2 regions of the Veillonella sp. ICM51a genome follow, and region 2 is predicted to be linked to the other one. Evidence: riboswitches for the same ligand, from Rfam matches in the RefSeq annotation. Region 2 holds a riboswitch; the other holds the start of a gene.

Region 1 (14,307 bases), on a different contig from region 2:
TCGCCAACGCTTTACAGCGGTACAAAACTAACTTAACTCTCTCTACAGTAGATTTAAAGCTATAAAAGAGCCTCTATGAACATTCCTTTACCAATAAGGAATGTCCATAGAGGCTCTTGTTTATATATTAAGTTTATACTTAAATAAGTTGATTTACATCATAATTAAATTTAGCCGTTGTTTCGGCAGCAGTTTTTTGCCATTCTGTTGGTGCTGTACCGTCTTTTTCAAGGAAGTATCCAGAGTCTAGGTAGCGAATGATGATATAGTTAGAATCCTTTTGGTCAAAGCCATTACCGCGGGAGAAATCGATACCATGTCCGGTATTACGTGTTACGATAGCTTCCAACAAAGGCAACGTAATGGCATTCAACGTGATTTTCATATCACATTTGTCGAAAATCTTTTTGAAGAAGGAACTAGGTTTTTCTTCTTTATAGACTAACAATTTACTAATTGTACCATTAGATGCACATACTACACGACGGATTTCATTAATAGGGATATCAATCTTACCATTTGAGATAACACCATTTTTAATGGTGATTTCTCGTTTCCCCAGGTAGTAGTAATCAAGTGGCAATTGAAGGGTATCTAAATTTGCAGGGAATTCCGCTGTCAATTTATTTCGAGCAAAAGCGGCAATAATCGCTTTTGTTTCGCGGATATTGTGACCAGCATTAGATCCTTTACGGTCAGTATCTAAATCTTGACCTTCTATGCTTTTCCAATTATGGTCTCTGAACCTAATCGTATAGTTACTATTTGAATTTAAATATCTTGTAAGAAATAGCTCATTTACGTCCTCAAAATTAATATCAGTTGTAACAGTACCATTTGCATCTTTACAAATCACACCATTGTAACTAATCGTTAATGTACGACCTTTGTCTTCAAATGTAACAGGGTTTGTATCGAATACAGAAATCATGGTTCTCTCCTTTTTATTACGTCATACACAACTATATGTACAAATTGATTAAGTATATTAAGCAAATATAGTTAACTCAATCATACACCTTCTATATGTATTTACGCAAACCACATATTTCACCATAATATAGCTACAAACTCATAATTTTTAAGAAAACAAAAGACACCAACCATTCGATTGGTGTCTTTACTACATACAAGGAACCATTTTGTAATAGAGCCTTGTCGTTATACAGATGATATTATAATCTATTTCATGTCAAACAAAACAGAATTTTCTAAGAAAATATGTTCATGAAGACCTTCTTCTAAGGCTTTCATGGTCTTAAATACATAGACATAAGTAGCACAGCCATCTGCTGGTGCTGTGTACTGGTTGGTCAATGCACTTAAGGATTCCAAAAGTACACCTGCAGCTTCGTGTTCAGCCCGAAGTTCATCAAAGTCTATGGGTTTACCCGCTTTAAACTCAGGAAAGTCTACATGTTCTTCATGCCGGAAATGAGGTATAAGAGCGGATTTGAGTTGCAAAAAGGTTTGATAAATCTTTGTCAATTCCTCACCATGATGGTCATAATGTACATTTAGTAGTTTTGCCAATCCTTGGTCAATTTCATCAATCATATTCAATTGTTCTCGATGATAGGTATGAACGATGTAGTCAATCAATTGGTCTTTAGAATAACTAAGCACCTCTACACGAGAAGATTTCTTAGCAACTTGTACAGTATTTAACATAGCAATGTATGCATCCACATCTTTACCTGTTTCTGCAATAGCCTCTGCTAAAGGATGTCCACCACCACAGCAAAAATCAATTCCATCTTTTGCTAATACATCCATTAACTCTGGATTTACTTTAACCGCATCAGCTACGGTCATGGATTTATTAATAGTTCCAAAACTCATAAGATACACCTCCAATGGTTTACGCCGATCTATAGTCTTATAGTTATACTATACGATCAACCATGGATTCTGTCTGTCGCAGTAGCTACCAATTTGAAAGTAACATGACAACAATGGTAAGGCTGTAAAAAATAACATAAAGTAATGAATATAAAAATATATAGATATATATTGAACATACAAAAAGCTGGCTCATAGAGCCAGCTTTCAGCATATCAAATCATATATGACATATGTTTATATATAATTGTATGAGTAACTATTAGATGCTTTCAACAGCAGCGATAGCAGCAACGTCTACAACGTCTTGAGCGGAGCAGCCACGGGAAAGGTCATGAACTGGTTTAGCCAAACCTTGAATCAATGGGCCAAGAGCGTCAGCACCGGAGAAGCGTTGTACCAATTTGTAACCAATGTTAGCAGCTTGAAGATCAGGGAAAATCAAGATGTTAGCTTTACCAGCTACGTTGGAACCAGGAGCTTTCTTTTCTGCTACGGAAGGAACGATGGAAGCGTCCAATTGTAATTCGCCATCGAATTTGAAGTCAACGTTGCGTTCTTTCAAGATGTTAACAGCTTCAACCACTTTGTCTACTTCTGGAGTAGAAGCGGAACCTTTTGTGGAGAAGGATAACATGGATACGCGAGGATCAGCCATGCCAACAACTTTGCGAGCTTTTTCTACAGTGGATTCTGCGATATCAGCCAATTGTTCGCTAGTTGGGTTAGGCAATACGCCGCAGTCGGAGAATACGAGCATACCGTCGTCGCCATATTCTTTTTTGCTTGTGAACATGAACATGGAAGAAGATACAGTTTTAAGACCTGGTTTAGTACCTACAACTTGTAATGCAGCACGCAATACGTTTGCAGTTGGGCAACCGGAACCAGCAACCATGCCATCTACTGCGCCAAGACGAACAAGCATAGCACCGAAGAATAAGCAGTCACCTTTCATAGTTGCGTCAGCTTTTTCAGGAGTCATACCTTTTTTAGCGCGCAATTCTACGAATGTATCAACCATTTCTTGGTAACGATCGTAGTTAGCTGGATCGATGATTTCAGCACCTTCTACGGATACGCCAACAGCTTTAGCAGCTTCTGCGATTTCAGCTGGGTTACCTACTAATACAGGTGTTACGAAACCTTCTTTCAAAATGATTTCAGTTGCTTTCAATACGCGTTCATCTTTGTATTCTGGCAACACGATTTTTTTACCTAATGGTTTTACTTGGTCTTTTAATTTTTGAATTAAATCCACGATTTTTGCCTCCTTAACATTGGCTTATGCCATATCAATACTATTATTATAGCAATTTAATAGCTCTCTAACAACCATTCTAAAACATTTCGTTGTTGAATTCCGTCATAATTTGCATTTTTATTTAATTCATCCAATGTAAGTAAAAACTTTGGATATTGGTCTTGTACAGCCTTAAGAGGTGCGAGCTCACGATTTAGCGTATTAGGATCTAACACAGTTTCGCTTACCTGATAGTATTCTGTAACACCCGCTTTTTGTGCAACAAAGTCAATTTCACCCTTAGCTAATTGGCCTACATATACAGTATATCCACGACGAATGAGTTCAAGAAAAACGATATTCTCTAAAATATGTCCTGTATCACGACTCGCGTTGCCAACTAATAGATTACGTAATGTTGCATCCACACAGTAGTACTTTGCATTTATACGCAATAATTCTTTACCGCGCACATCATAACGATTAACCTTATATAGCAACAAGCTATCTTGCAAGCCTTGTAAATATCGTTCTACCGTTTTATTATCTATTTTTCTACCGGCGCTAACGAGCGAATTTGCAATCTTATTGGGTGAAAGCAAACTACCTATGTTAGACATAATATATCTCACAATATCTTGTAAGATTGTAACATCACTAATCTTCAATCGAGCCACAACATCATGTAATAATAAGGTATTGTATAGGCCTCGTAGATATTCTTGTATATCAAAATCTTCGCCCCCTAATTGTTGCGTATAAGGGAATGAGCTTTCACGAAGATAGGACTCATAGGCAGGAATTAAAGAGTACTGATTACCATCGTATTTGCTATGGTAAAACTCACTAAAGGACAGTGGTAACATCTGAATTTCCACATATCGTCCAGTTAGTAGCGTAGCGATATCGGATGACATAAAGTATGCATTGGATCCCGTAATATATAAATCTGTATTTTCTTTTACAAACAAGCTATCTACGACGCGATGAAACTGATCAACGTGCTGAATTTCATCAAGGAAAATATAATTCATTTCATCAGGCTGCATACGCTCTAAAATATATTGATACAGCGCATGATAATCTCGTAAATGCTCATATTCTAGTTCTTCAAAATTAATGGATATTATCTGTTCAGGTTTAACGCCTTCCGATAACAGCTCATCCTTAAATAGCCTAAATAACGTAGATTTCCCACAACGACGTATCCCAGAGACAACCTTAACAATAGGCCGATTCCGATTACGTCGTAAAAAATCTAGATATCCTTGGCGCTGAATTAATTTCATAAGGGCCTCCTCATCTATGTACGTTCTCATAGATGGAACCCTCTTATTAGTATTGTCAAATATCATATCGACTACCTAATAACTCTGGATTCCATTCCAACTTTATATTAATTTTATCATAAAATTGGATTTCATTCCAAAGTTTTACTATTTAGTGTTCAAATATGGATTCTATTCCAATGTTTTATACAAAGAACATTCTATACTATCAGTATCATTCTTTTACCTAAAAACAGAGTCTCCTTATGTTGAATAACCACCACATAAAACAGTACAATACTAGTAATAGAAATACTGTATTACTTAGAAAATAATCTTTACCTTACATTACTTCGAAAATACTGTTTACCTCACTAGTTTATATGTAATATGGGAGGACTCATGGCCAACACAGACACAACAATCAATGCAGTTATCAATCCTCAAATCAACGATGCCCCCATCGATATAGAGAAAACCATCAAAGCCTTAGAACGCAACAACTTCGTGGTCCATTATTTTGAAACAGGCGCTGACGCAGTGGCCTATTTACAGTCTCGCATTCAACATAAACGAGTGGCTATCGGTGATTCACGCACCTTATTGGAACTCAAGGTTCATGATGCTTTGTCCCAGGTCAACGATGACATAACAGATATTCAGCGACCTCTTCCTGGTGAAAGTTTCCGCGATACAGCGCTACGCACCATGGGGCGCGATGTATTTTTAACCTCTGTTAACGCCTTAGCGCAAACGGGTGAAATGGTCAACATCGATGGTACTGGCAACCGTGTAGCGGCCTCTCTATTCGGATCACAAGAGGTCTTTTTCGTACTAGGACGTAACAAAATTACGCCTGACTTGGCCTCTGCCATCTACCGGGCGCGCAATGTGGCGGCACCACTGAACAGCAAAAAAAATAAAAAAAGTTCCCTCAATCCTTGTGCCAAGCTGGAAGAAAAATGCTACGACTGTGGTTCGCCTGACAGGATTTGTAATGCCTTAACGATTTATTACAAGAAAATGCGCAACATGCAAACTATGGAGGTTATTATCATCAACGAGGATTTAGGATTTTAATGAAATTCTATATGTCGATGTTCTATGCCGTGAAAGTCGATAAAGCCTAAGTCAGGGCCTCCAAAAAATGTATCTAAGGGCATATTATCAAAGCCATTGACTATCCTACACAGCGTAGATATACGAGGGTCTATATTCCCCTTTTCCAGTCCGCTAATATAGGACTGTAACAATCCCGTTCGCTTAGCTAACTCTTGTTGAGTTATATGATAGTGGCGGCGCCATAAGAGAATGAGAACGCCTAAGTGTTGGATAGCCTTTTCTGACTGTGTTTCACTACATACGATATCATACATCATAGAAACCTCACTTTCTATACTATCCTTAATAACAACTCTTTGCCTCCACAATACGGCAACCAATTAAGAGGGACCATAGCAACTTGAATTGTGATGACATATAATAGAAAATCCCTTGCGATACATTCATATCGCAAGGGATTTTTATTCATATTATGTTATAAAATTATGCTTAAACATACATACATGTATATTCTTGTACATAAAAGTCTTATTTATGCTCTTCTGCAATAGCCATAGCACGTTTGATTTCCATGTATTTAACCATGCCATCAACGGCTTTTTTAGCTTCGCGCATAGCGAGTACTACAGTGGCTGGTTTATGTACTACGTCACCACCGGCGAATACACCTTCACGGCTTGTCATGCCGTATGGTTCTTCGGATGTGATGATATAGCCTTTTTCGTCTACGCGAAGGTTGTTACCTTCCCCAACGAGGCGTGCATTAGGTTTATGACCAGCAGCGATGATGATCTTATCGACAGGCATCACTTGGTATTTACCTGTGCCGTGGATACCCGCACCATCGTCATTAAGGGCCATTACTTCGTATTTAAAGCCTTCTACCTTGTCTTTACCTTCTACACCAACTGGAGATGCGAACCATTGGAATTGAACACCTTCGGCACGGGCTTCTTCGTATTCAGATAACAAGGCTGGCATTTGTTCTTGGCTACGACGGTATGCAACAGTGACAGATTCACAGCCTAGACGTACGCATGTACGAGCCGCATCCATCGCTACGTTACCACCGCCGATGATAACAACGCGGTCCCCTTTCTTCACAGGAATCGCTTTTTCTTCAAGCTCACCATTTTCTACCAATTGTACATTTGTTAACAAGTACATTGCTTGGAATACGCCTGTAATTTGATCGTTTTCCATACGTACTTCTTGAGGAATATGTGTACCCGTACCGATGAAGATGGTATCAAAGCCTTCTGCAAATAGATCATCCAAGGATTTATCTTGGCCGATGAATGTATTACATACGAATTTAACGCCTAAGCCTTCAAGACGGGCGATTTCACGACGTACAACGGACTTGGACAAACGGAACTCAGGAATACCGAATAAGAGTACGCCGCCTGGTTCGGATTGACCTTCAAATACAGTGACATCATAGCCGAGTTTTGCTACGTCGCCTGCAACGGACAAGCCTGCAGGGCCGGAACCGACAACGGCTACTTTACCGAGATCTTGTTTAATTTTCTTAGGTTTGCGCAATCCATTGATGCTTTCAAAATCGGCAGCAAAACGTTCCAATTTACCGATGTTGATAGGCGGTTTCTTAGCCTTATTCATGATGCAGTTGCCTTCGCATTGATTTTCGCGTGGGCACACGCGACCACAGATAGCTGGCAAGTTTGTACGTTCCGCCAAGATATCGTTGGCTAAGCCAAAGTTACCGCGCGCGATGGCTTGGATAAAACGAGGAATCTCGTTTTCAATCGGACAGCCCATGCGGCACAAAGGTTTTGGACAATTTAGACAACGTTTCGCCTCAGCGAGCGCCTCCTCCATCGTATAATCCGCATCAAAATGAAGTGGTTTTAATTCGTTACTCATGGCACATGCCTCCTAACAAGGATCCAGTACTATACTTATACAGCGTTGCATGCACCTAAGCTGTCCGATGAGCCCTCTCACATAGGGACGCCGCCACATGCTGCTAACATTTATCTTTTGTAACCATTCGATAGACGTGTGGTCACTGGTGAGACACACACTATTCTATAGTACATTTTAAATTGTGAAAGCGAGCTCCGTCAAGAAGCTGAGCTACAATATGCTTATTTTATATACATTTATTGCTATAATACATACATAAGGCAACATAAATGAGGTATTCCTATGAACACTACAGAATTTACTGAAACATACTACATAGACCGCCGCGGTTCTCATTCCCGCAAATGGGACGGCGAATATTTAAAATTTAGTCGCACCGACCTACTACCACTCTGGGTGGCAGATATGGACTTTATAACACCACCATGCATACAAGAGGCCATTTGTAACTATGTAACAAACAATCCTCTAGGTTATACCATGACAAATCCAAATTATATAGAAGCTGTCATACATTGGCACAAACGCCGTCACAACTGCACTATTGAACAAGACTGGATCACTAGCGCCCCCAATGTTATTACCGGTATCATGTGGTGTATTGGGGCTTTCACCAAACCAAACGATGCCATTACAGTCCTTACGCCCGTGTACGGAGCCTTCGATGCCCGTGCCAATGATGCAAACAGACACATCGTTGCAGTGCCATTACATCGCACGACGACCAATGGATATACTGTTGATTACGATGCATTCGAGTCCGCCATTAGTCAAAACGATGTGAAGGTTTTCATCCACTGCAATCCCCATAATCCTGTGGGACACGTGTGGACCGAAGAAGAAATGGACCGATTATTTAGCATTTGTCAGCGTCACAATGTGCTCATCATAAGCGACGAAATCCATCAAGACCTTATTACCGGTTCCACACCATTTACGCCCGCACTATCCGTATCCAACGGTCATTATGCAGACCATATGATAACCATGTCATCTGTGTCAAAATCGTTTAACATGGCCAGCTTACATCAGGCGGAAGTGATGATTCCCAACGAGACATTACGCACTCAATATAACGCCTATAAGGCGCAAGTGTACCACACGGATGCAGATGTCATCGCAGAAACGGCTATCACTGCGGCCTATACCCATCCAGAGGCAGAGGCGTGGCTAGACGATGTATGCGCTGTCATCCGCGAAAACTACGAATATCTATGCGATGAACTACTCTCAGCCCTACCAAAGCTTCGCATCAGCCCTATGGACGGCACCTATTTGGCGTGGATAGATTTCGGTGCCTATGTAAAACCTGAAGATATGCACGACCTATTCGAACATCAATGCCGTATCGCGCCAAGCTTTGGCGAATGGTTTGGCGGTAAAAACTACGCCACCTTTGTACGAGTTAACTTAGCCACGAGCCTAGCTAATATCAAAACAGCTACGCACAGCATCATCGACCATATCCGTTCTTAGTCCTACGTATAAAGAGGCTGCTCTAGCATCAGTTCTAGAGCAGCCTTTTGTCATATTTTCGTATATAGGATTTCTTATTTAGATCTTGAGAAATGGTCCTTTGCAAATTGCATATCTTGTACGAGTTCCAATGTGCCAAGGTATTTCTTATTTTTGTCGCGAACCGCCATGTAGTTTACATAGAATGGACGGCCTTGTTTTTCAAGCCATACGGCCACATTATCGCGGTCCCCTTTACGGAAGGAATCGATGATACCGCGCACGATAGGTTCTACCTTAGGTGGATGACAGGAGAATACATCGCGACCGATTGCCGTAGTAGGGCGTTTAAAGACCTTTTCGCCGTCGTTAAAATAACGGTTAATGTCTTCATGGTCAACGAAAGTTACTTCCATAGGCATTGTGTTAAGCATAGCATCGAGTTGATCTACAGTTAACGTACCACCAATTAAACCGATGGTATTGTCATCACCACTTGATTTTCTAGTTTGTGTAGCTAATGCCGCATCAGCCTCTGGCCAAGCAATGCGTTTTACACCAAAGATTTCCTCATATTGTGCAGTATCCTTATAGATTTGGTACCAATCTTGAGTTGTAAAGTTTTCCGCACAGATAGGGAACAAGATATTTTGTTCTTTGTAGATCATTTCTTGAGCACGTGTAAGAAGCTCATCAAAACGTCTATACCAATCATCTACACTTTGACTAGATTTTGCCAAATCACCCAATTGGTCTCGAATATCGCCATCAACAGTCCACATAACCATGGATGGGCCACCGATAGCATAATCCACCTTTAATTTTGGATATAACAAATCGCCTTTTTTAGCATAGTGAACGGATAATTGACGCACTCTATTTACATCATCAACGGTTGCCGTTTTATCGGCCACTTTAGGACGAAGCTCTTCAATCAAATCATTAAGCGCCTTATTTTCTTCCGTCATTTGGTTGAGCGGATGGCCTATCGTTTCTACAAGCGTTGTTACCGTTTGTTTCTTATCTTGAGCTTCTAAAGCAGCCTCAACCTTCGCATGCTCTTCTTCCATTTGTTCATGAATGGTAGAACCGTGGAACAAAGCGGAATGAAGGTCGCATAATTGTTGTACCTCTTCTAGAGGTGTACCTTCGCGCATAAGGCCTTGTTCAGCTTTCATGATTTCACTGGCTTCTACATGTTTAAATTGGCTGGCAAAATCTTTGCGCACATCGCCAAGGGCTTCCCCTGTACCTAAGCGTTTTAAGAAGCCTTTTAATTGCTCTACCCGTTCGCTATCGGGTACAGTATCCTCTGCGTTAGCTTCTGTATTTTCACTAGCCTTAGGTTCCTCATCTTGAGTGGCTGGTGCCTCAACAGGAACATCCTTAGCAGATGCTACATCATCACCGTGTAGGTTGGGCATATCACCTTCTAATGTAAAACCAGCTTTCATAAAGGCCCCTACAATATCCATCATAGAGATGCCCTTCATCTTAGCCCCTTTAGGGATAGTCATAATTTTGCCAACGGAATGGAGCATCACCTTATTGGTAATTTCTGTGAAGCCCAATCCTTTCATAATATCTATAACCTCTGGATATTCTTGTACCAAATCATATACGGATTTTGATAAATCTAATTTCTTTTCCATTTTGATCCCCTCGTGTCAAAAATATTGTTTATTGCTTATGTTAGTAGCCTCTATACGTTTTCGTATATAAGGTAATTTACATTCCGAAAGGTCATCTTTAATAACCTATGACCCTATGATAAACGATATCGATTAGAAAATCTGTATCCATGGCTATACTTTTGAAAGTTATTCAAAAAAATAACGAATAGATGACAAATCAATCCATAAATTGGACATAGATGTATCATCTATTCGTTAACAATCATCTTATTGATGATGAGGTTGCAATGCTTTTTCGTAGTTTTCAGCGACTGCATCCCAGTTGATAACACGGAAGAATTCCTTAATATAATCTGGGCGACGATTTTGGTAATGCAAGTAATATGCATGTTCCCATACATCTAAACAAAGAATGGCAGTTTTACCTTCCAAAAGAGGATTATCTTGATTAGCCGTAGAGGTTACTTCTAGTTTGCCATCCTTGTTGACCACTAGCCAAGCCCAGCCAGAGCCAAATCGTGTTGCCGCCGCTTGGGAGAAGCTTTCAACAAAAGCATCATATCCGCCTAAATCAGCATCGATAGCATCCTTCAAAGGGCCTTGCAATTTAGATGTATCAGGTTTTGTCATGATATCCCAAAACATGGTGTGGTTTTTATGACCCCCACCATTGTTGATAACCGCTTGACGGATATCCTCTGGCACATTGGCAATATCGCCGAGAATACAATCTACGCAACCATAGGCAAGATCCGGGTATTTAGCGATGGCTGCATTCAAATTATTAACATACGCTTGGTGATGCTTATCATGATGCAGTTTCATCGTCTCTGCATCGATAACAGGTTCTAGATAATCATAAGCATATGGTAATGGTGCGAGTTCGAAAGGTTTCATAATAGTCCTCCTTTTAATTAGGGCACGAACGATATCTTAACTAGTATCGTTCTTGTGAAAGCGATTCGATGCACCTGCATCGGTATTTCATTGATATGAATTATCATTCTTTGCATATTGTACTATCTATATAGATAAACGTCAATATATGACCAACATTTATTACAGAATATCAATATATTCGCTATTCAAAGCCTTATTCATGCTACGAACAGCACAGAATTTACCACACATACTACAAGTTTCACTATGCCCCTCCTCTGGAGCTCGGCTTTCACGAATATTGCGAGCACGTTGAGGATCAAGTGCACACGCATATTGCGCCTCCCAATCTAGTACGCGTCTAGCATCAGCCATCGCATCATCCTTATCACGGGCACCTGGTATGCCACGTGCTATATCCGCTGCATGGGCTGCTATTTTGAAAGCCATAATACCTTCTTTCACATCGTCTGCATTAGGCAATGCCAAATGCTCTGCCGGCGTTACATAACAAAGAAAGGACGCCCCATGCATGCCCGCCACAGCACCACCAATGGCAGCTGTTATATGATCATAGCCAGGTGCAATATCTGTCACCAATGGGCCTAACACATAAAACGGAGCTCCGCCACATAGCGTTTCCTCAATTTCCATATTCGCTTGAATTTGGTTAAGTGGCACATGACCTGGGCCTTCAATAATCACTTGCACACCTTTAGCTCGAGCGCGTTTAGTCAATTCACCAAGTCGTACCAGTTCTTCAATTTGACATACATCCGTAGCATCTGCTAAACAGCCTGGTCGACAAGCATCACCCAAAGAAATAGTTACATCATACTCACGGCAAATATCTAAAATATCATCAAAATGTTCATAGAATGGGTTTTCCTTACCCGTCATGCTCATCCATGCAAAGATAAGACTACCACCACGGCTAACGATGTTGAGTCTACGTTTATGCTTTTTAATTTGCTCAATAGTTTGACGCGTAATACCACAATGTAAGGTTACAAAGTCCACCCCATCCTCTGCATGGAGACGGATAGTATCTAAGAAATCCTCAGCAGTAAGTTCTGCCAAATCCCGTTGATGATGTATAACGCTGTCATATACTGGTACAGTACCAATCATGGCTTTACATTCGCTAGTTAATTTTCGTCTAAAAATACGTGTATCACCATGAGTAGATAAATCCATAATCGATTCAGCACCAAGTTGAATCGCCCAATTTACCTTTTCTATTTCACTATCATAATCGGTAACGTCTCTGGATGTGCCAAGATTCACATTTATTTTCGTGCGCAATGCTTTACCGATGCCCTCTGGATCGATACAAGTATGATTCTTATTACAGGGAATAACAACTTGTCCTAAAGCAACTAGCGCTCGCAATTGCTCTACATCCATGCGTTCCTTTTCTGCTACAATTTTCATCGCATCCGTAACAAAGCCTTTTTGTGCGGCTTCCAATTGAGTGTAAAACATAATATGTCCTCCTATTGAATAAAACCTTTTAGCTTTGTACACAAGAAAAAGGGTATCGATATAATATGATCGATACCCTTGAATGGTTTTGCGTGCTTCCTACGCGGGCATGATCCCGATCAGGTCAAAGGTCAGGTGCTAACAGCCCTTTCTCAGCCTATCTCATAGGCTCCCTTGCATACTCTGCTATGTAATTGTGTATAGCATATCACTATTTAACTAATATTTCAATCTATACCTCTATTACAAATCATCTGTTACTTCAATCTGACATTGACGCATAGTTAATAATGCTGCTTCATGGCTTTCCTCAGTAACCCCTGCACAGCAATTAGGATCTACATGAATAGGAACCTCTGGCAAGCCAGCTTTCAACAATATGGCATTCGACACAACGCACACATCTGTACAAACACCGACCAAAGTTATACTTTCAATAGGCTCAGCTGTATTCATACCTTGCAAGCGCGTAACCAATTCAGAAGATCCAAAATTAGGTTTATCAATGATAAAGTACGGATGGATGGTATTGCGTTTTTCTGCGGCCGTAATGAGGCTCTCCATAATTTGCCAACCAATCGTATCTTTCACACAATGCATAACTGGCAAATGCTGACCTTCTTGGCTTTCAAGATAATTAGTATCGTGAGTATCTCGTGTAAAAATAACTGGTCCATCAAAGGATGCAATTTTTTGACGTACAGTATCCACGATGGCCTGAGCCTCTGGAGAACCAAGAGAGCCATCCACAAAATCATGTTGCATATCAATTACGACTAAAACGTTCATGTTCTATCCCTCCACAACGACATGGTGCACCCGATTCGGCGTATTATGGGCAATGCGACCTGCTGCAGCGGCCGCCACGGCACCAACTAAATCATCAAGAAACGTATTGCAATGACTATCAACTTGACTATCTAGATTTTTAACAATGCCCGGTTTTACCTTATCAATATAACCATAGTTCGTAAATCCAATAGATCCGTATAAATTCACAATGGATAAAGCGAGGATTTCATCAATACCAAACAACGCTTCATCACGAGTCATGATACTTTGTAATGGCTCAGATAATTTCTTCTGCTCCGCCAATCTATCCAATTCTATGCCCGTAATGATGGCATTTTGTGTTTCTCGTTTTTCAAGTACGGCCTGTACACTCTCTACGCACTCGTCCATCGTCAAATCAGGAATATATGGTTGTTGAATCATCATCACAATATCTGCAATGTCCTGAACGGTAACGCCTCGTTCCTTTAATAAATTATACGTACACGCCTTTAATTCCTCCTGAGATATCATAATTGCTCCTCAAAATTATACAAATTTACGTAACACATTATACCTTGATTATACCACGAAAAAATCCCTACCGACGTTCTATCGGTAGGGATTCCATGATTAGATTTTCTTAACCATTTCAGATTTCAATGCCATCGCACCAAAACCATCGATTTTGCAATCAATATCGTGTCCGTCGCTCGCATCAGAAATGAGGCGAATGTTTTTAACACGCGTACCTTGTTTCAATACGCCAGCGCCTTTT
Region 2 (16,296 bases):
AGCATAACTTAGCAGATGATCAAATCACAATTAACTTTGCTGGCTCTGGCACATTGCGTCAACAGATTGAACAAGGTGCACCTGCAAGCTTATTCATTTCTGCAGACGAAAAAAATATGAAGATGTTACAAGATAAAGATTTAGTAATAAATGTAAAACCATTTGTAACAAATGAACTCGTTCTTGTAGTTCCTAAAGGACAACCTAAAATTGAGTTAGATCAAATCGCATCTGTAAAACGTATTGTTTTAGGTAATCCAGATACCGTACCCGCTGGTAACTATGGTAAGCAAGTACTAACAAAATTAGGTGTATGGGACCAAGTAGAACCTAATGTGGTATATGCTAAAGATGTTAAAGCTGTAACGGCTTCCATTAGCCAAGCGGCTGGTGATGCGGGCTTTATCTATAAGACGGATGCTATTGCAGCCGGTGATGCAGTTGAAATTGCTGCAGTAACACCTGCAGATTCTCATGATCCTGTTATATACCCTATCGGTATTATTAAGAAATATGATAATGCTTTGGCTCAAGATTTCTATACATACGTAATGAGCCCAGAGGGCCAAAAAGTATTGGAAAAATATGGATTCTCTACGTCTAAATAAGAATTTAACGCTAGCTTTTAGGGCTAGCGTTTTCTTATGATACAATAGAGTTATAATTTATTATCCGGCAGAGATTCGGTAAAGAAAGGAGGCCCGATATGAGTCCATTTTGGTTGTCATTGTGGGTGGCGAGTTTAGCGCTAGTTATTGTTATATTGACTGGCTTAGCTGCTTGTTACTGGATGAATCGATGTAAGTGGAGTGGTATCGCTGTTCTAGATGCCCTAATAACATTGCCGCTCGTGTTGCCTCCAGTAGTAGTTGGCTTTGCTTTGCTTATGGTATTTACACCGGGCTATACATTCGGCGCTTGGTTAGAATCACATGGTTTAGGCGTCGTATTTACTGCAGCAGGTGCCGTTGTGGCATCTTCTGTTATTGCCTTTCCTTTGTTTTATCAAACGGTGCGGTCCGCATTGCAGTCTGTAGACCATAATATGGAGGACGTAGCACGTACATTAGGCGCTTCAGAGCTGCGTATATTTTTTACAATCTCTGTACCATTGGCATGGAAGGGGATTTTAACGGGCAGCATATTGGCATTTTGTCGTGCTATGGGTGAGTTCGGTGCTACCATATTAATCGCAGGTAATATTCCTAAAATTACGCGTACCATGCCACTTGCTATCTATTCCTATGTAGAGGCAGGACAGTACATGGATGCCTTTGAACTCGTTATTTACATTTGTGTGCTTACATTAACGCTATTGAGCGGTATTCACATCCTTACAAAAGGATCCTTGTTCCGTAATTTAGGGCGTAATTAGGAGGGACTATGATTACATTTTCTTTTACCATAGCAAGACCTTCTATGATTGTGAAAGCCGATGGTACTTTAGCTTCAGGAATTACGGTGTTAACCGGTTCATCTGGAAGTGGTAAAAGTACGTTTATTAAATGTATTGCAGGGTTAGTGAAACCTACAACTGGTATCATTCGATGCGATGAACGAACATGGGTTGACCGAGATCAAAATATATGGGTGCCAGCTCAAGAGCGTCAGGTAGGATATATGCCACAAGGCAATATCGTATTTCCTCATTTATCCGTGGAACACAATATTACATATAGTAAACGAGGCACACCTGATATGTGTGATTCTCTATTAAAACGTTTAGGATTAGAAAAATACCGTAACACTAAGGCGGGGCGCTTATCTGGTGGTGAACAACAACGTGTGGCTTTAGGTCGTGCACTCTATTCAAAACCAACTATATTGCTTCTTGATGAACCTTTATCTGCATTAGATTGGAACCTTCGGAAACAAGTGCGTGTGGATCTGGTTTCCATCATTCGTGAATGGGACGTGCCATGTGTATGGGTGACCCATGATGAAAGCGAAGCTGATGCAGTTGGTGATAGACACTGGAACTGTGAAGACGGACAAATTATTATACCTGAATAGTAAAACACCTTCATAAGCATGATTGCTTATGAAGGTGTTTTTGTTTTAGTGTTGTTTTATTTCGACAGATGAGTTTTCTGTATGACTTATGAAGCCAACGATAGCTGTAACGACAAATGCCATTGTAAAGGCTGGTAATGTAGCACCTATTGTGCTTTCACTATGTAACATATAGTGGTATAAACCAACGGATACGGCCCAAATAAGACCTCGTACGAGATAAGCGGATAATGTTTGTACTTGTTGGCGATTGATAAAGTAGTCCGCCAAAAGAATGGCAATCATCGGCGCAAATACAGAGCCGATGAGGTATAGGAAGTCTGTAATATCATCCATTGGATATAGAATGGCAGCGATGGTGCCGACAATAGTTACGATGACGGCGATGCCTTTACTAGATGCACTCTTGTAGATAGTCGTACTAGATACGCCTGCAGAGTAAGCGTCCATAAAGGTTGTAGTTACGGTAGAGAAAATAATAACGATGAGGCCCGCAAGGCCAAGTCCTGCATTCATCATGATAGTAATGATGGAGTCGCCGCCGCCAAAGATAGCGGCACTAAGACCTAAGGTGTACATAACGATACTTGTTACAGTGTAGACTGTAGCACTTGTAAGTGATGCGGAGAAAGGTTTTTTACTTTCACGGGTATAATCACTGATGAGAGGTAGCCAAGATAGTGGCATGGCGATAGATAATTCAAGGGCAGCGATGAAACTCATGTTACCGCTAGTTAGAATGACACCTTCACTAGGCCACTGCGATATCATGTGAGCACCCATGTAAAGGGTGAGGCCTAACAATAGAACGGATACGATAGCTTGAATATAGCCCGTATTGTGGAGGCCAATGAAAAGCCACAAGATGACAAGCGCGCCAATAGCTATCGTCCAAATTATAGGAGATAGAGGTGCTAGTTCTTGTAAGGCTAGCATAGCATCGTAGATCATGATGCTAGTCCAGCCGATAAGTTGAAGCATATTTAAAAAGGCAAAGCCTTTAGCCCCTAGTGGGCCAAAGCTGAAGGCGGTAGTATTCATACTGCCTTGCCGCAAACGTCCACCGATGAGGCCAGCCCCAAAGAGCAGTATGCCGCCGATGATATGTCCTAAGATGATGGCATATAGACCTTGGGTGAGTCCTAAGGGGGCCAGATAGGTTCCTGTCATAATTTCCGCTATAGATAGAGCGGCACCAAACCATATCATGGCGAACTGTGGTTGTGTAATGTGTGTGTCTTTCATACGTCCTCCTTGCCAAGGAGTCATAGAAAAAGCCGAGTTCATAGGAACTCGGCTATTAATCCTCTATGTTCCCTACGTTGGCATTATCCAAATCAGGTTATGGGTTAAAGCATTAGCTTACTCTCAGCCCACTCATGTGAGCACCCCGTTATGGCTTCATTATAGGCTGTTAAGAGAACCCCGTCAATTATTTTCTTGCATAGATTGTATAATGATGTTATAACTAGAGTATAAAAATATATTGCCACTAGGGGTGCTTTTGCTGAGATTGACCATTCAAAACCCTAGACCTGATCCAGATAATACTGGCGTAGGAAAGTGGAGTGCAACATAATACTAAACTATTACGAGACCATTCCATTTGGAGTGGTCTCGTTTTTATATGTTTGGAGGTATTATGAAATTACATACTGCATTGACAATTGCTGGTACTGACCCAAGCGGTGGCGCTGGCATTATGGCTGATTTAAAATCTTTTCAAAGCCGTAACGTATACGGCATGGCCGTGGTTACGTCCGTGGTAGCTCAAAATACAACGGGTGTTCATCACGTAGAACATCTATCCTTAGAGAGTATAGAAAAACAGTTACACGATGTGTACTCAGATATTATGCCCCAAGCTGTTAAGACGGGCATGATTGCCTTGCCGGAGATGATGGATCTCATCTATCCTTATGTGAGTAAGGGAATTCCGTATGTAATGGATCCCGTTATGATTGCCACTAGCGGTGATCGACTCGTATCAGATGAGGCGGTACATTTCTTAAAATCTAAACTGATTCCTACCGCAACGGTTATCACTCCAAATCGCAGTGAGGCAGAGGTCTTAGCCGATATGTCTATCACTTGTGAAAGCGATATCACAACGGCGGCCAATCGTATCTTACAAGACTTAGGTCCTCAAGTGGTCATCATTAAAGGCGGGCACATCGGTGAAGATGCAACGGATTATGCTTTCACTAAAGATGGTAATATTCGTACGTGGACGAGCCCCAAATATGATACGGTGCATACTCATGGTACGGGCTGTACCTTCTCAGCGGTTATTACAGCGGAGCTTGCTAAAGGCCGTGATGTAATGGATGCCATCGGTATTGCCAAGGACTATATTGCTCTTGCTATTAAGTACAATCCAGCGTTAGGCAATGGGTGTGGCCCAGTTAACCACATGGCCTATGGTTTATTGGCGAATGGAACTGAAACAATGGATGAGCTTTTGAAAAACGATGAGAGGAGACTGTAATATGACTCATGAAAATCCATATATGACTGGCCAAACAGGGACAGAACTTAATATATTAGAAACATTGCGTCATCGAAATCCTCTCGTGATTTGTATTACCAATGATGTGGTACGAACCTTTACTGCTAATGGACTACTAGCCATTGGAGCATCGCCCATCATGAGCGAATGTAGTGAAGATTTAAAGGATCTTATTGTGTATGCATCAGCACTGCTCATCAATATTGGGACACTTACACCTGAGAAGGTTGGTTACTATAAAGAGGCTATTAAACTAGCGAAGGAATATGATGTACCAATTATTCTTGATCCTGTGGGCTGTCATGCAGGAGCTTACCGATTGTCGGTGGTCTTAGATTTGATTAAGACTGGTTCTATTTCGTTATTACGAGGCAATCAAAGCGAAGTTAAGGCTGTTTATGATGTACTGAGTTCTGATAATAAGGATGAAAACTCTCCGTTAGGTAAGGGCGTTGATGGGGCACAGGTAGCGGATAGTGCCATTATCGCATATCGTTTAGCGCGTCTTATTAACTGTCCTGTAGTAGCAACGGGCGAAGAGGATTATGTATCTGATGGAACTCGAGTCTTTGCAGTGCCTCATGGTCATTCGATTATGACTGCTGTAACGGGAACAGGCTGTCTCTTAGGGGCCGTATTAGCAGCCTTTTTTGGAATTTATGATTCCTTTAAGGATAGCCTATCTACAGGTGAATTTCTTGCCTATGCATTGGCGTATTATGGTTTAGCTGGTGAAAGTGCTGTTAAGGTAAGTGGAATAAAACCAGGTAGCTTTAGCGTAGCCTTTATAGATGCTTTGTATACGCTAGATGATGAGGTGCTTGTATCTGAAAATCGTGTGCAGTCTGTAGTTGTACCAGATCAATTACAAGTGTATTTCGTGTGTGGTACACAAGATACAGAGCTTAACAAAAAACGGTTGCTCGAAATCGTAGAAGATGCTTGTCGTGGTGGTATAACCTGCTTTCAGTTTAGAGAAAAGGGCGATGGTACATTAGAAGGTCAACAGAAGTTAGAACTAGCACAACAGTTACAACATATCTGTGCCAAGTATCATGTGCTCTATATTATCAATGATGATGTAGAGCTAGCGGTCGCTGTTAATGCGGATGGTGTTCACGTAGGGCAAGACGATATGTGCTTAGAAGATGTGCGTACTATCGTAGGTCATAAGGTAGTGGGGATATCCATCCATTCCATAGAGGAACTCCATAAGACAGATGTACTGTATGCTGATTGTGTAGGCGTAGGTCCTATGTATACAACTAGTAGCAAGCCTGATGCGCAAGAACCATGCGGCCCGGAACGTACAGCTGAACTACAGGCAGAAGGATTAACCTTACCATGCGTTGGAATTGGTGGTATTACCAAAGACAATGCAATGGCAGTACTCCGTGCTGGCGCTTGTGGTGTTGCCGTTATATCTGCCATTGCCCATGCAGAAAAGCCTTATGAAGCGGTTCGACAATTTAAAGAATTAGCATCTAGCCTTTAATAGTAAATAGTATGACTTACGACTCTTAATACATATATAACTAATAGAACACAAAAAAGACGATGACCGAAGTCATCGTCTTTTATATTGAGGTTGTCTGTACATACAGTTAGGAAGAACTGCACTTGCAGTATTACATATCTGTATTTAAAATATTATTTTATCTAAACTTATAGATTAGATGGATTCAACGTGGCGTTGGAAGAAAGCTTGTGGGTGAGCACATACTGGGCAAACTTTAGGAGCTTCTTCACCAACGTGAATGTAACCGCAGTTAGCGCAAATCCATGCAACTGGTTGATCGTTGTGGAACACTTTGTTGCCAGAAACACGAGCTGCTAATGCAAGGTAACGAGCTTCATGGCGAGCTTCGATTTTACCAACTTCGCGCATTTTGAAAGCGATAGCAGTGAAGCCTTCTTTTTCTGCTTCGTCAGCGAAATCTTTGTACATTGTAGTGTGTTCATAGTTTTCACCAGCTGCTGCATCGCGAAGGTTAGCTTCGATATCAGCGGAAATGTCGCCACCATGAAGAGCTTTGAACCAAACTTTAGCATGTGCAGATTCGTTGTGAGCTGTTTCTTCGAAATAATCAGCGATTTCGTTCATGCCAGCTTTACGAGCTGCTGCTGCATAATATGTATATTTTTGGAATGCTTGGGATTCACCAGCAAATGCTGTTTGAAGATTTTTTTCAGTGTTAGAACCTTTTAATTCTGCCATTTTAATACTCCTTTGTACTTACATCAAATTTCAAAATTTTTACCTTAGTTATATATTCATAACCACTTGGTTGTGAATGCAATGGTGGGTAACTCACTTGAGTTTAAGTTAAATAAAAACTTATTTATATACTGATTAGATAGACACTTGTCTATATTTGAAAAAAGCACTTACTTATCTTTTAAATGAGTACTTACCTATAGTTGTAAAGAGGCACTTGCCTATAATTTACACCACAATGTTTTTGATTCGTATACTTAACGAATAATCATTGTTGACTATATTGTAACATACTAAATGAGAAATGCAAGTGTTTTTGTAAAAATTTATTTCGAAAATTTTCTAAATGATAAATGTTATCAATGTAGTAAATAAGCGGTTTTTGAAAGTCTGTTAAGTAATGGATTTATTAAAAATAGAATTACTGATAATGAGAATGAGAGTTACATGGAAAATCATTATTGTTTATAGAACTGTTTGTTTTTGGTAACAATTCTGATTAAGCCGATAGATCTTATTAGTCAAAGTGTACTTTTACCTATATTGGAGAACATATTTTAAGTATAATAATATATATATAATAGAAATAGTATAAGGAGGCGCTATGGCGTTTATTAGATATTATGTGGGCGATATAGTACAAATGAAAAAATCGCATCCCTGTGGCAGTGATGAGTGGGAGGTCAAGCGCATAGGTACAGATTTTCTTATCGTTTGTAAAGGTTGTGGTCATCAGTTGTTGATGCCTCGCCCTAAATTTGAAAAGGCAGCGAAGAAAATAGTATCGCGCTTGCCTGAAAATGAATGAGGTAGGACTATGGTGCGACTCACTGATTATGTTACGAGTGGAGGATGCGCGTGTAAGATTGGTCCTCATATATTAGAACGTGTTTTAAAGGCCGTTACACCTGTTACAAATGAACATGTTCTAGCTGATATGACTGGTGCTGATGATGCAGGGGTATATCAAATTTCTGATCAACTTGCCCTTGTACAAACATTGGATTTTTTCACGCCTGTTGTCAATGACCCTACGTTATTCGGTAAAATTGCAGCGGCTAATGCATTGAGCGATGTATATGCGATGGGGGGGATACCCCTAACGGCGATGAACATCGTTGGATTTCCTGTTCCCTTAGTAGAACAAGGCGTATTGACGGATGTACTCAATGGGGCTGCGTCCATTGTTTCTGAATCTGGTGCAGCTATTGTAGGTGGTCACAGCATCGAAAATAAGGAACCTATTTTTGGCATGTCGATCACAGGTCAAGTTAATCCTAATGAGATTTGGAAGAATAAAGGCGCTCGAGTAGGGGATGTATTGGTGTTAACAAAACGTATCGGCACAGGTATTATGAATAATGCGTTGAAAGCTGATTTATTTCCTACTGGTACTGCACAGGCGGTTGCTAGCATGAGTACGTTGAATCGTGTGGCTGCTGAGGTGGCCCATAATTTTACAATTCATGCGTGTACTGATGTGACGGGCTTTAGTCTTATGGGACATTCTGTAGAAATGGCGAGTGCCTCTAATGTAACAATTCATATCAAGACTTATGACATTCCGCTCTTTGATGATGTCATTGACGCGGCTCGAATGGGCCTTGTACCAGCGGCGTCCTATGGCAATCGTAAGGCTATTACAGATGTACAAGTAGATAAAATATTAGATTCTGTGTGGACAGATATTTTATTTGACCCACAAACATCAGGCGGTCTTTTATTCTCTGTGCCTGCTGCAGAAGGACCGGATTTGGTGAAAGCTTTACATGATGTGGGCGTTGAAGGTGCCACTATAGTTGGTGCCGTTGAAAGCTTTAGTGGCTTAGCGGTACGCGTCACTAAATAAGATATATTACAATTTTGATTTTAATAGTATATAGAGTAGTTGTGCGTTGATGCTTTCACAAAATATATAATAATATTGAGGTAAATAATGAGTAATACAAATGAATTAACTGTAGATGTGCGTGGCAGTTTGTGTCCAAAACCTGTGATTGAAACGAAGAAGGTAAGCGATGCAAATCCAGACGCGATTATTACGACCATTGTAGATAATGAGGTGAGTCGCGATAATGTAGAGAAATTTGGGAAGTCTCGTGGCTATGATGTGGCAATTGGACAAGATGGTATAGATTTTTTCATTAAACTTACGCCGAATGTAGAACCTGCACCGGAAATTGGTTGCAAACCTATGAATTATAGTGACCGCATCATTTTGATGACGAAAGATTATCTTGGTGAAGGTAGTGAAGAACTTGGCCGTAATTTGATGAAAACCTTCTGGGTGTGCATGGTTGAAGCCGACATGAAGCCATCTACAATTTATTTCATCAATAGTAGCGTTAAAATGGTAACCAACGATTCTGTTCATTTAGACAATATTAAAAAGTTAGCTGATCTTGGTGTTGAAATTGCTGCATGTGGCATTTGTCTCGACTATTATGGTCTAAAAGATCAAGTGGGGGTAGGCTCTATTACAAACATGTATGCGATTACAGATGCTATCGTTGGGGAAAATCTTGTTAAACTATAATACTCGTATCTATGTTGTAAATGATTAAGCAATATTAGTGGGGGTGAGGCGTTGAACAATAAAAAGTTGCTTGTCGTTTTTACATCCTATTATTTTGGGGATAAAGCAGATAAGATATTAACAGAACTTTCGGTGCCTCACCAACTGATGGCTACACCGCCAGAATTGAATGATATGTGTGGTTTGTCCATTCAAATAGACTTGAATACTGTAGAACAAGTTCAGACTATCCTAAAAGAACATAAGATTAGTAAATCAGGCTTATTTTGGTATGAAAAAGGGAAACCAGTTTTAGCTTATAAAGATTAAATCGATTTTTTAATATCGAAATTTATCTATATATGATAACATTAATATATAAAAATCTTATTGTATAAGGAGATATACATGGTTGATTTTACCTTGCCTCGCGAATATATAGACGATATGGTCGTCCGTATGGCCCATCATAGTACAGCAATCGAGGGGAATACGTTAACACAAGGGGAAACAAAGAGTATCCTATTAGATAATATGATACCCCGTAAAATGGATTTGCGTGAGTTCTATGAAGTATCTAATTATCGCGACTATTTAGTATTCTTGCTGGAATCATATCAAGAAGTAATTACGATAGATATCATAAAAGACACACAACGATTGTTACTAGCACATATCCGTGATGATAATGGGCAATTTAAGATTGTTCAAAACATGGTTATTGGTGCTGATTTTGAGCCAACAAAACCATATCAAGTACAAGAAGCTTTAAAAAACTGGTGTGATACCTTGCAATATCGATTAGAAATATCCCAAAATGATGAAGAGCGGGTGCGTGCCATTATGGAACAACATTTGCAATTTGAACGTATTCATCCTTTTGCTGATGGTAATGGCCGTACAGGAAGAGCTCTTATTGTACACGCTTGTTTACAACAGAAATTAGCGCCTATTATCATTAACAAAGATGATAGAGGTGAATATATGACTCTGTTAAATGATGGTGATTTAAATGGCTTATATAAGTTAGGTCTTGATTTATTTTATAAGGAAAAAGAACGTATGATTCTATTTGGTCAAAATTTTGGCTAATGAGCATCATATGTTATGTATCTAGGTTAAGTTTTTGGAATAATATAATGAAAGGTTGAATTTCAATGAGCAAATATGAAATAGAAAACGTAAAATTAACAGCCCCTAAATTGGATCGTAACGATTTAGAATATGCTATGACATATCGTTATGCATGCAAAAAATTCGATAGCACTAAAAAGATTTCTGACGATGATTGGAATGCGATTCTGAATGCAGCGCGTTTGTCTCCAACATCTCTTGGCTTCGAGGCGTATCAATTGTTGGTGATTCAAAATCCAGAAATTCGAGAAAAGATGAAAACTTATGGTTGGGGTATCTTAGCAGGGCTTGAAGCTAGTCATGTAGTGGTTTTCTTAGCTCGTAAAAAGGCAGATCTTGAATTCGATTCATCATATATCCGTCATATTCAAGAAGAGGTGAAACAATTACCAGCTGAAATTGATGCGGCATATCGCGAAAAATATGCTCAATTTACAAAAGAAGATTACAAAACATTTGAATCTGAACGTGCGGCCTTTGACTGGGCATCCAAACAAACGTATATTGTTATGGCGAACATGATGACAATGGCTGCTTATGAAGGCTTAGATTCTTGTCCATTAGAAGGCTTCAATCAAGATGATATGACCGCACTCTTAGGTGATGAACTTGGTCTGTTCGATACTAAGCACTTTGGCATTGCTGTAATGGCTGCCTTTGGTTACCGTGATGAAGAACCTCACCGTAATAAAACACGTCGTACAATGGATGAAATTGTAAAGGTCGTTGAATAGAATATATCAAAATATTTACAAGAAGAATGTTAGGACCATAGAACACTACTTTTGCTAAAGTATGCCAACTTTATATATCGCACTTCATTTAACCTTTAAACATGAATGGTACGTTATAAATATACATAATATTTAACATATCTGTATATTTAGATGATTTTTAAGATACATGTATATAAGCGTAAAGGAGTGATTATATGTTATGGTCAATTATTGTTGGTGGTTTTATCGGGTTCCTAGCAGGTGCCATTACTAACAAAGGCGGTGCAATGGGCGTTATCGCTAAAGTTGTTGCTGGTTTAATTGGATCGTCCGTAGGTCAGTCCCTATTTGGTACCTGGGGTCCTAGCTTAGCAGGTATGTCCTTAATTCCATCTGTATTAGGTGCAGTCATTGTTGTTGCTGTAGTCTCATTTTTCTTCGGAAAAAGGGGATAGTAATCTACTTATAAAAGTAGGTCTAATATAGCTAAACGTGATTTTACATGAAAGGAGTCACTATTATGGCATTAGAAGAAAAACTCAACCAAGCTAAAGGTGCACTAAAAGAAAATGTTGGCAAATTAACTGGTGACAAAAAATTGGAATCAGAAGGTGCCGTAGAAAAAACAACTGCTAAAGTTAAAGACGTTGTAGAAGATGTTAAAGATGCTGTAGAAGGCGCACTTGACGGCTTGAAAAACTCTGTTGATAATGATAAAGAATAAACTCGTGTTTATTCAACAACCACATAAAGAAAATCTCATTAAGAGACAACAAAAAACCAGTAAATCGTTCGATTTACTGGTTTTTTATTGCTATTAATTTGTATTATACGTTGAAGCGGAAGTGTGTTACGTCGCCGTCTTTCATAACATATTCTTTGCCTTCTAGGCGTACAAGGCCTTTTTCTTTAGCAGCATTTTGGCTGCCGCAAGCTTGTAAGTCATCGAAGGATACGATTTCAGCGCGGATAAAGCCTTTTTCAATATCGGAGTGAATTTTACCAGCTGCTTGAGGTGCTTTTGTGCCGTTTACAATTGTCCATGCACGAGCTTCCATTTCGCCAGCTGTGAAGTAGTTGATAAGACCTAAGAGTGCATAACTTGCCTTGATAAGCTTAGTTAAGCCAGATTCTTCAAGACCGAGATCTTCTAGGAATGCAGCGGATTCTTCATCGGATAACTCAGCAATTTCGGATTCGATACGAGCGGATACAACAACGATGCCAGCACCTTCGTTCTTCGCGTATTCTTCTACGCGTTTTACGTGTTCGTTAGCGGAGTAATCAGATACTTCATCTTCAGAAATATTAGCAACATAAAGAGATGGTTTTGCTGTAAGTAATGTCAACTCTTTAATCATTTCTAACTCTTCTTCGTCTAGACCTTGGGCACGAACTGGTTTTGCTTCACCGAGACCTTCGATAATGCGTTCTAGCAATGGTAACTCAGCGCGAGCATCTTTATCGCCGGATTTTGCAATTTTTTCAATGCGTTGTTTCCGTTTTTCTACGGATTCAAGGTCTGCAAGGCAGAGCTCGGTGTTGATGATTTCGATGTCTCGGATTGGATCGATAGAACCTGCAACGTGAGTGATATTAGGGTCATCGAAACAACGAATAACTTGTGCAATTGCATCTACTTGACGAATATGGCTAAGGAATTTGTTGCCTAAACCTTCGCCTTTAGATGCACCTTCAACGAGACCTGCAATATCTACAAATCGCATAGCAGCAGGGAGGATGCGTTTGGAACCGAACATTTCCGCTAATACAGCTAGACGACTGTCTGGAACATCAACAACACCTACGTTTGGCTCAATTGTACAGAATGGATAGTTGGCAGCCTCAGCGCCAGCTTTTGTAATAGCGTTGAATAATGTACTTTTACCAACATTTGGAAGGCCTACGATGCCTACTTCTAAATTTGTGCTCATGGTACCACCTTTATTAAAATTAATTTCGTTCTTTGTGAAAGCTTTCATTAGAAATATGGTTTCTTATAAAAGCCTTGTCAAACACATATTATATCATATTCTAATGGATATATACATTTCTATAGAATTGGTCTGGATTATTTATCAAGAAGTGCTATAATATTAGAGAGAAAGTTGAAGTTTCTTATAAAAAATAATGATAAGTAGATGTATTTATGTAATAAAAATATAAGTTTTTCTTATGATTTGTTTTATAGAAAATTTTGATGAGTAGATATGACTATGTCAGTGTGCAGGCGGACGTGTCATTTTGATTGAACGTAAACGTCATGTAACGCTGCTAGGAAAGGAAGTTAAGTATGTTTTCTAAGTTATTTGATAGTTTTTTAGTTCACTATTTAGAACGTTTTAATGATCACTGCTTTAGTGTAAAAGTGGGTGGCAATGAATATACCATTGGCGAAGGTACACCTGAGTTTACCATTCGTGTAAACCGCGATATCCCTAAGAAAGATTTGCTCGTTTCTGCTGAACTTGCACTTGGCGAAGCGTATATGCGTAAGGATATTGAAATAGAAGGCGATTTATTCAAAGCTCTTTGTGTTGTACTAGGTCATGTTAATAAGGATTCTATCAATAAAAAGGTACTTAGTTCTCTCTTTAATGTAGGTCTTAAAAAGAAAGATCAAAAACAACAAGTGTCTTCTCACTACGACCTTGGCAATGATTTTTATAGCTTATGGCTTGATAAGACAATGAGCTATTCTTGTGCGTACTTTAAACATGAAGGTGATAGCTTAGAAGATGCACAATACCAAAAGGTTCATCATATTCTCGATAAATTATATTTAAAAGAAGGTATGACATTACTCGATATCGGTTGTGGTTGGGGATTCCTTTTAATTGAAGCAGCCCGTAAATATGGCGTTAAAGGCTATGGTTGTACATTGTCTGAAGAACAATGGAAGAAAGGCCAAGAACGGATTAAAGAATTCGGACTTGAAGGTCAAGTCGAAATCGAACTCATTGATTATCGTGATGTAGCTGCATCTGGTCGTACATTCGATCGTATCGTCAGCGTTGGTATGTTGGAACATGTAGGTCGTCCTAATTTCCCATTGTATATGGAGGATGCATCCACTATGTTAAATGATGGTGGTTTATTCTTGCTCCATTATATCAGTGATCCATCAGAAAAAGAATCTAGTGCATGGATTCGTAAATATATCTTCCCAGGTGGATGCTTACCGTCTCTTCGTGAAATTGTTTCCATTGCTTATGACTATGATTTTAATGTTATCGATGTTGAAAGCTTGCGCTTGCACTACTATAAAACATTGATGCATTGGTACAATAATTTCCAAGGTGTACGTGACCAAGTAGAAAAGGCTCGCGGTACTGAATTCGTTCGCATGTGGGACTTATACCTCTGTGGTTGTGCAGCAGGTTTCTATATTGGCAATATGGATTTGCATCAAATCCTTATGACAAAAGATGTTAACAATGAATTGCCATTAACGCGTTGGTATTAATAGATAGATTTTAATATGAAAAAGGACCGTCTTAAGGCGGTCCTTTTTGTGTGTCGTCATACGCTATTGTTAAATGTAAAAAGAGGATAACCGAAGTTATCCTCTTAATGTGCGTATAGAATTATAGAGAGTGAGCTCGCAATTCTTCAGCAGAATGTGTGGAAATCCAAGCTGGTGGAATATCGAATACTGTGTAGCAACCAGTGCCGCCGTGTTTAGCGAGACGGTAGATACCACGAGCGTATGCAACAAGCGCAGAGCCTGTGAATTCAGGGTTAGAATCAAGTTTTAAAGAGTATTCAATAACATGACGAGTGCCGTCAGTGCTTTCACCAGAACGAAGAACGAAGCCACCATGTGGAATACCCTTGTGGTCGCGATCAAGTTCTTCTTGGGAAATGAAGTTGACTACAGTTTCGTAACCTACGAAGTAGTTTTCCATAGTTTTGATTTCGTTTTCAATTTTTGCTTTGTCTGCATCAGGAGCAGCTACTACATAGCATTCACGAAGGTGACCTTTGTAGCCATCAACGTCTGGAGTTTCACCATTACGGATAGCTTCAAGGTATTGTTCTTTAGGAACAGTGTATTGACGAGCATCAAGAACACCATCAATACGACGGATAGCATCGGAGTGACCTTGGGAAACGCCGCGGCCCCAGAATGTGTAAGATTTGCCGTGAGGCAAGATGCTTTCAGCGTAAACACGTTGTAAAGAGAACATGCCTGGGTCCCAACCGCAAGAAATCAATGTAGCAGTCTTAGCTTCTTTAGCTACTTTGTCTACATTAGCAAAATGCTCAGGGATACGTGCATGTGTATCGAAGGAATCGATACAGTTGAAGTATTTTGTTACCATTGGAGTTTGTTCGATAAGGTCTGTTGCGGAACCGCCACAAAGAACCATAACATCGATCTTACCTTTGAAGTTTGGTAGATCTTCCATAGTGTATGTAGGAACACCAGACACTGTTTCTAAGCCTTTACGACGAGAAAATACGCCTACGAGTTCCATATCTGGTTGCAATTTAACAGATGCTTCTACGCCACGGCCTAAGTTGCCATAGCCTACGATACCAATACGAATTTTGCTCATATTAGCCTCCTATATAATTATAAAATGTAGTGTAATAACTAATATACTTATTATAACATAGAAATTTCTCTTTTTATAATATTCTATAGAGTTATACAGCATATATTATGTGGAGAGAATAATTCGTTTGTTATTATTCATCATTATATCGATACATTGCGTATGGGAATATACATAAAAGAAAACATCATATGTACAAAAATTGACACATATACCCCTACTATATATACAATGAATATATGCATATTATTGTGTATAGTTTGAGGAGGTTATGAGATGAGAAGAACGATAAACCTTGCTGTTATTGCTGCTTTAATTATTACCGGTGCTAGTGCAGAGGTCATGGTGTCGGCCACTACAGTTGAAAGCCATACGGATGGAAAATCCATTGGGTTGAATTTGTGGGGTGAAAATAAACACTATACCGATGATTTGACCGTCAATGTATCTGGCCTTGGTGTAAATGGAAATAAATACCATAATAACGTTACCGGTATTTATGCTCTTGATGGATCACAGGTTGCCATAGATAAAAATGTAAATGTAACGGTTGTAAATCCAGCACCTGCGGAAAGTGGAGAGAAGCGCAGACCAGACTTAGCACACTATTACATGAGTGGTATATATGC

What was found. Region 2 has a riboswitch for thiamine pyrophosphate ahead of thiD (bifunctional hydroxymethylpyrimidine kinase/phosphomethylpyrimidine kinase). Riboswitches for the same ligand answer to the same signal wherever they lie in the genome.
Region 1: linked by a shared signal. The riboswitch ahead of thiC (phosphomethylpyrimidine synthase ThiC) and the one ahead of thiD (bifunctional hydroxymethylpyrimidine kinase/phosphomethylpyrimidine kinase) in region 2 are both predicted to bind thiamine pyrophosphate.

What each region holds. Positions count from the first base shown of each region.
Region 1 is NZ_JAPX01000033.1:1,951-16,257, forward strand. Features, by position in the region: gene HMPREF1504_RS05660 (NAD(P)-dependent oxidoreductase) at 1-31, shown strand, start outside; gene HMPREF1504_RS05665 (hypothetical protein) at 140-931, opposite strand; gene HMPREF1504_RS05670 (DUF542 domain-containing protein) at 1,183-1,842, opposite strand; gene pta (phosphate acetyltransferase) at 2,105-3,103, opposite strand; gene HMPREF1504_RS05680 (ATP-binding protein) at 3,160-4,374, opposite strand; gene HMPREF1504_RS05685 (lactate utilization protein) at 4,756-5,433, shown strand; gene HMPREF1504_RS05690 (helix-turn-helix domain-containing protein) at 5,430-5,732, opposite strand; gene HMPREF1504_RS05695 (NAD(P)-dependent oxidoreductase) at 5,944-7,302, opposite strand; gene HMPREF1504_RS05700 (MalY/PatB family protein) at 7,588-8,781, shown strand; gene HMPREF1504_RS05705 (DUF438 domain-containing protein) at 8,856-10,412, opposite strand; gene HMPREF1504_RS05710 (superoxide dismutase) at 10,662-11,291, opposite strand; gene thiC (phosphomethylpyrimidine synthase ThiC) at 11,454-12,758, opposite strand; TPP riboswitch at 12,838-12,944, opposite strand; gene HMPREF1504_RS05720 (cysteine hydrolase family protein) at 13,002-13,547, opposite strand; gene HMPREF1504_RS05725 (phosphatidylglycerophosphatase A) at 13,551-14,063, opposite strand; gene HMPREF1504_RS05730 (zinc ribbon domain-containing protein YjdM) at 14,163-14,307, opposite strand, start outside.
Region 2 is NZ_JAPX01000036.1:92,592-108,887, reverse strand. Features, by position in the region: gene modA (molybdate ABC transporter substrate-binding protein) at 1-608, shown strand, start outside; gene modB (molybdate ABC transporter permease subunit) at 707-1,375, shown strand; gene HMPREF1504_RS06670 (ATP-binding cassette domain-containing protein) at 1,384-2,013, shown strand; gene cytX (putative hydroxymethylpyrimidine transporter CytX) at 2,059-3,258, opposite strand; TPP riboswitch at 3,311-3,416, opposite strand; TPP riboswitch at 3,498-3,592, shown strand; gene thiD (bifunctional hydroxymethylpyrimidine kinase/phosphomethylpyrimidine kinase) at 3,656-4,501, shown strand; gene thiM (hydroxyethylthiazole kinase) at 4,503-6,017, shown strand; gene rbr (rubrerythrin) at 6,195-6,740, opposite strand; gene HMPREF1504_RS06645 (DUF951 domain-containing protein) at 7,345-7,548, shown strand; gene selD (selenide, water dikinase SelD) at 7,558-8,589, shown strand; gene yedF (sulfurtransferase-like selenium metabolism protein YedF) at 8,677-9,276, shown strand; gene HMPREF1504_RS06630 (DUF3343 domain-containing protein) at 9,328-9,585, shown strand; gene HMPREF1504_RS06625 (Fic family protein) at 9,664-10,347, shown strand; gene HMPREF1504_RS06620 (NAD(P)H-dependent oxidoreductase) at 10,413-11,123, shown strand; gene HMPREF1504_RS06615 (GlsB/YeaQ/YmgE family stress response membrane protein) at 11,321-11,560, shown strand; gene HMPREF1504_RS06610 (CsbD family protein) at 11,626-11,829, shown strand; gene ychF (redox-regulated ATPase YchF) at 11,933-13,039, opposite strand; gene HMPREF1504_RS06600 (cyclopropane-fatty-acyl-phospholipid synthase family protein) at 13,399-14,571, shown strand; gene HMPREF1504_RS06595 (diaminopimelate dehydrogenase) at 14,693-15,667, opposite strand; gene HMPREF1504_RS06590 (autotransporter outer membrane beta-barrel domain-containing protein) at 15,944-16,296, shown strand, end outside.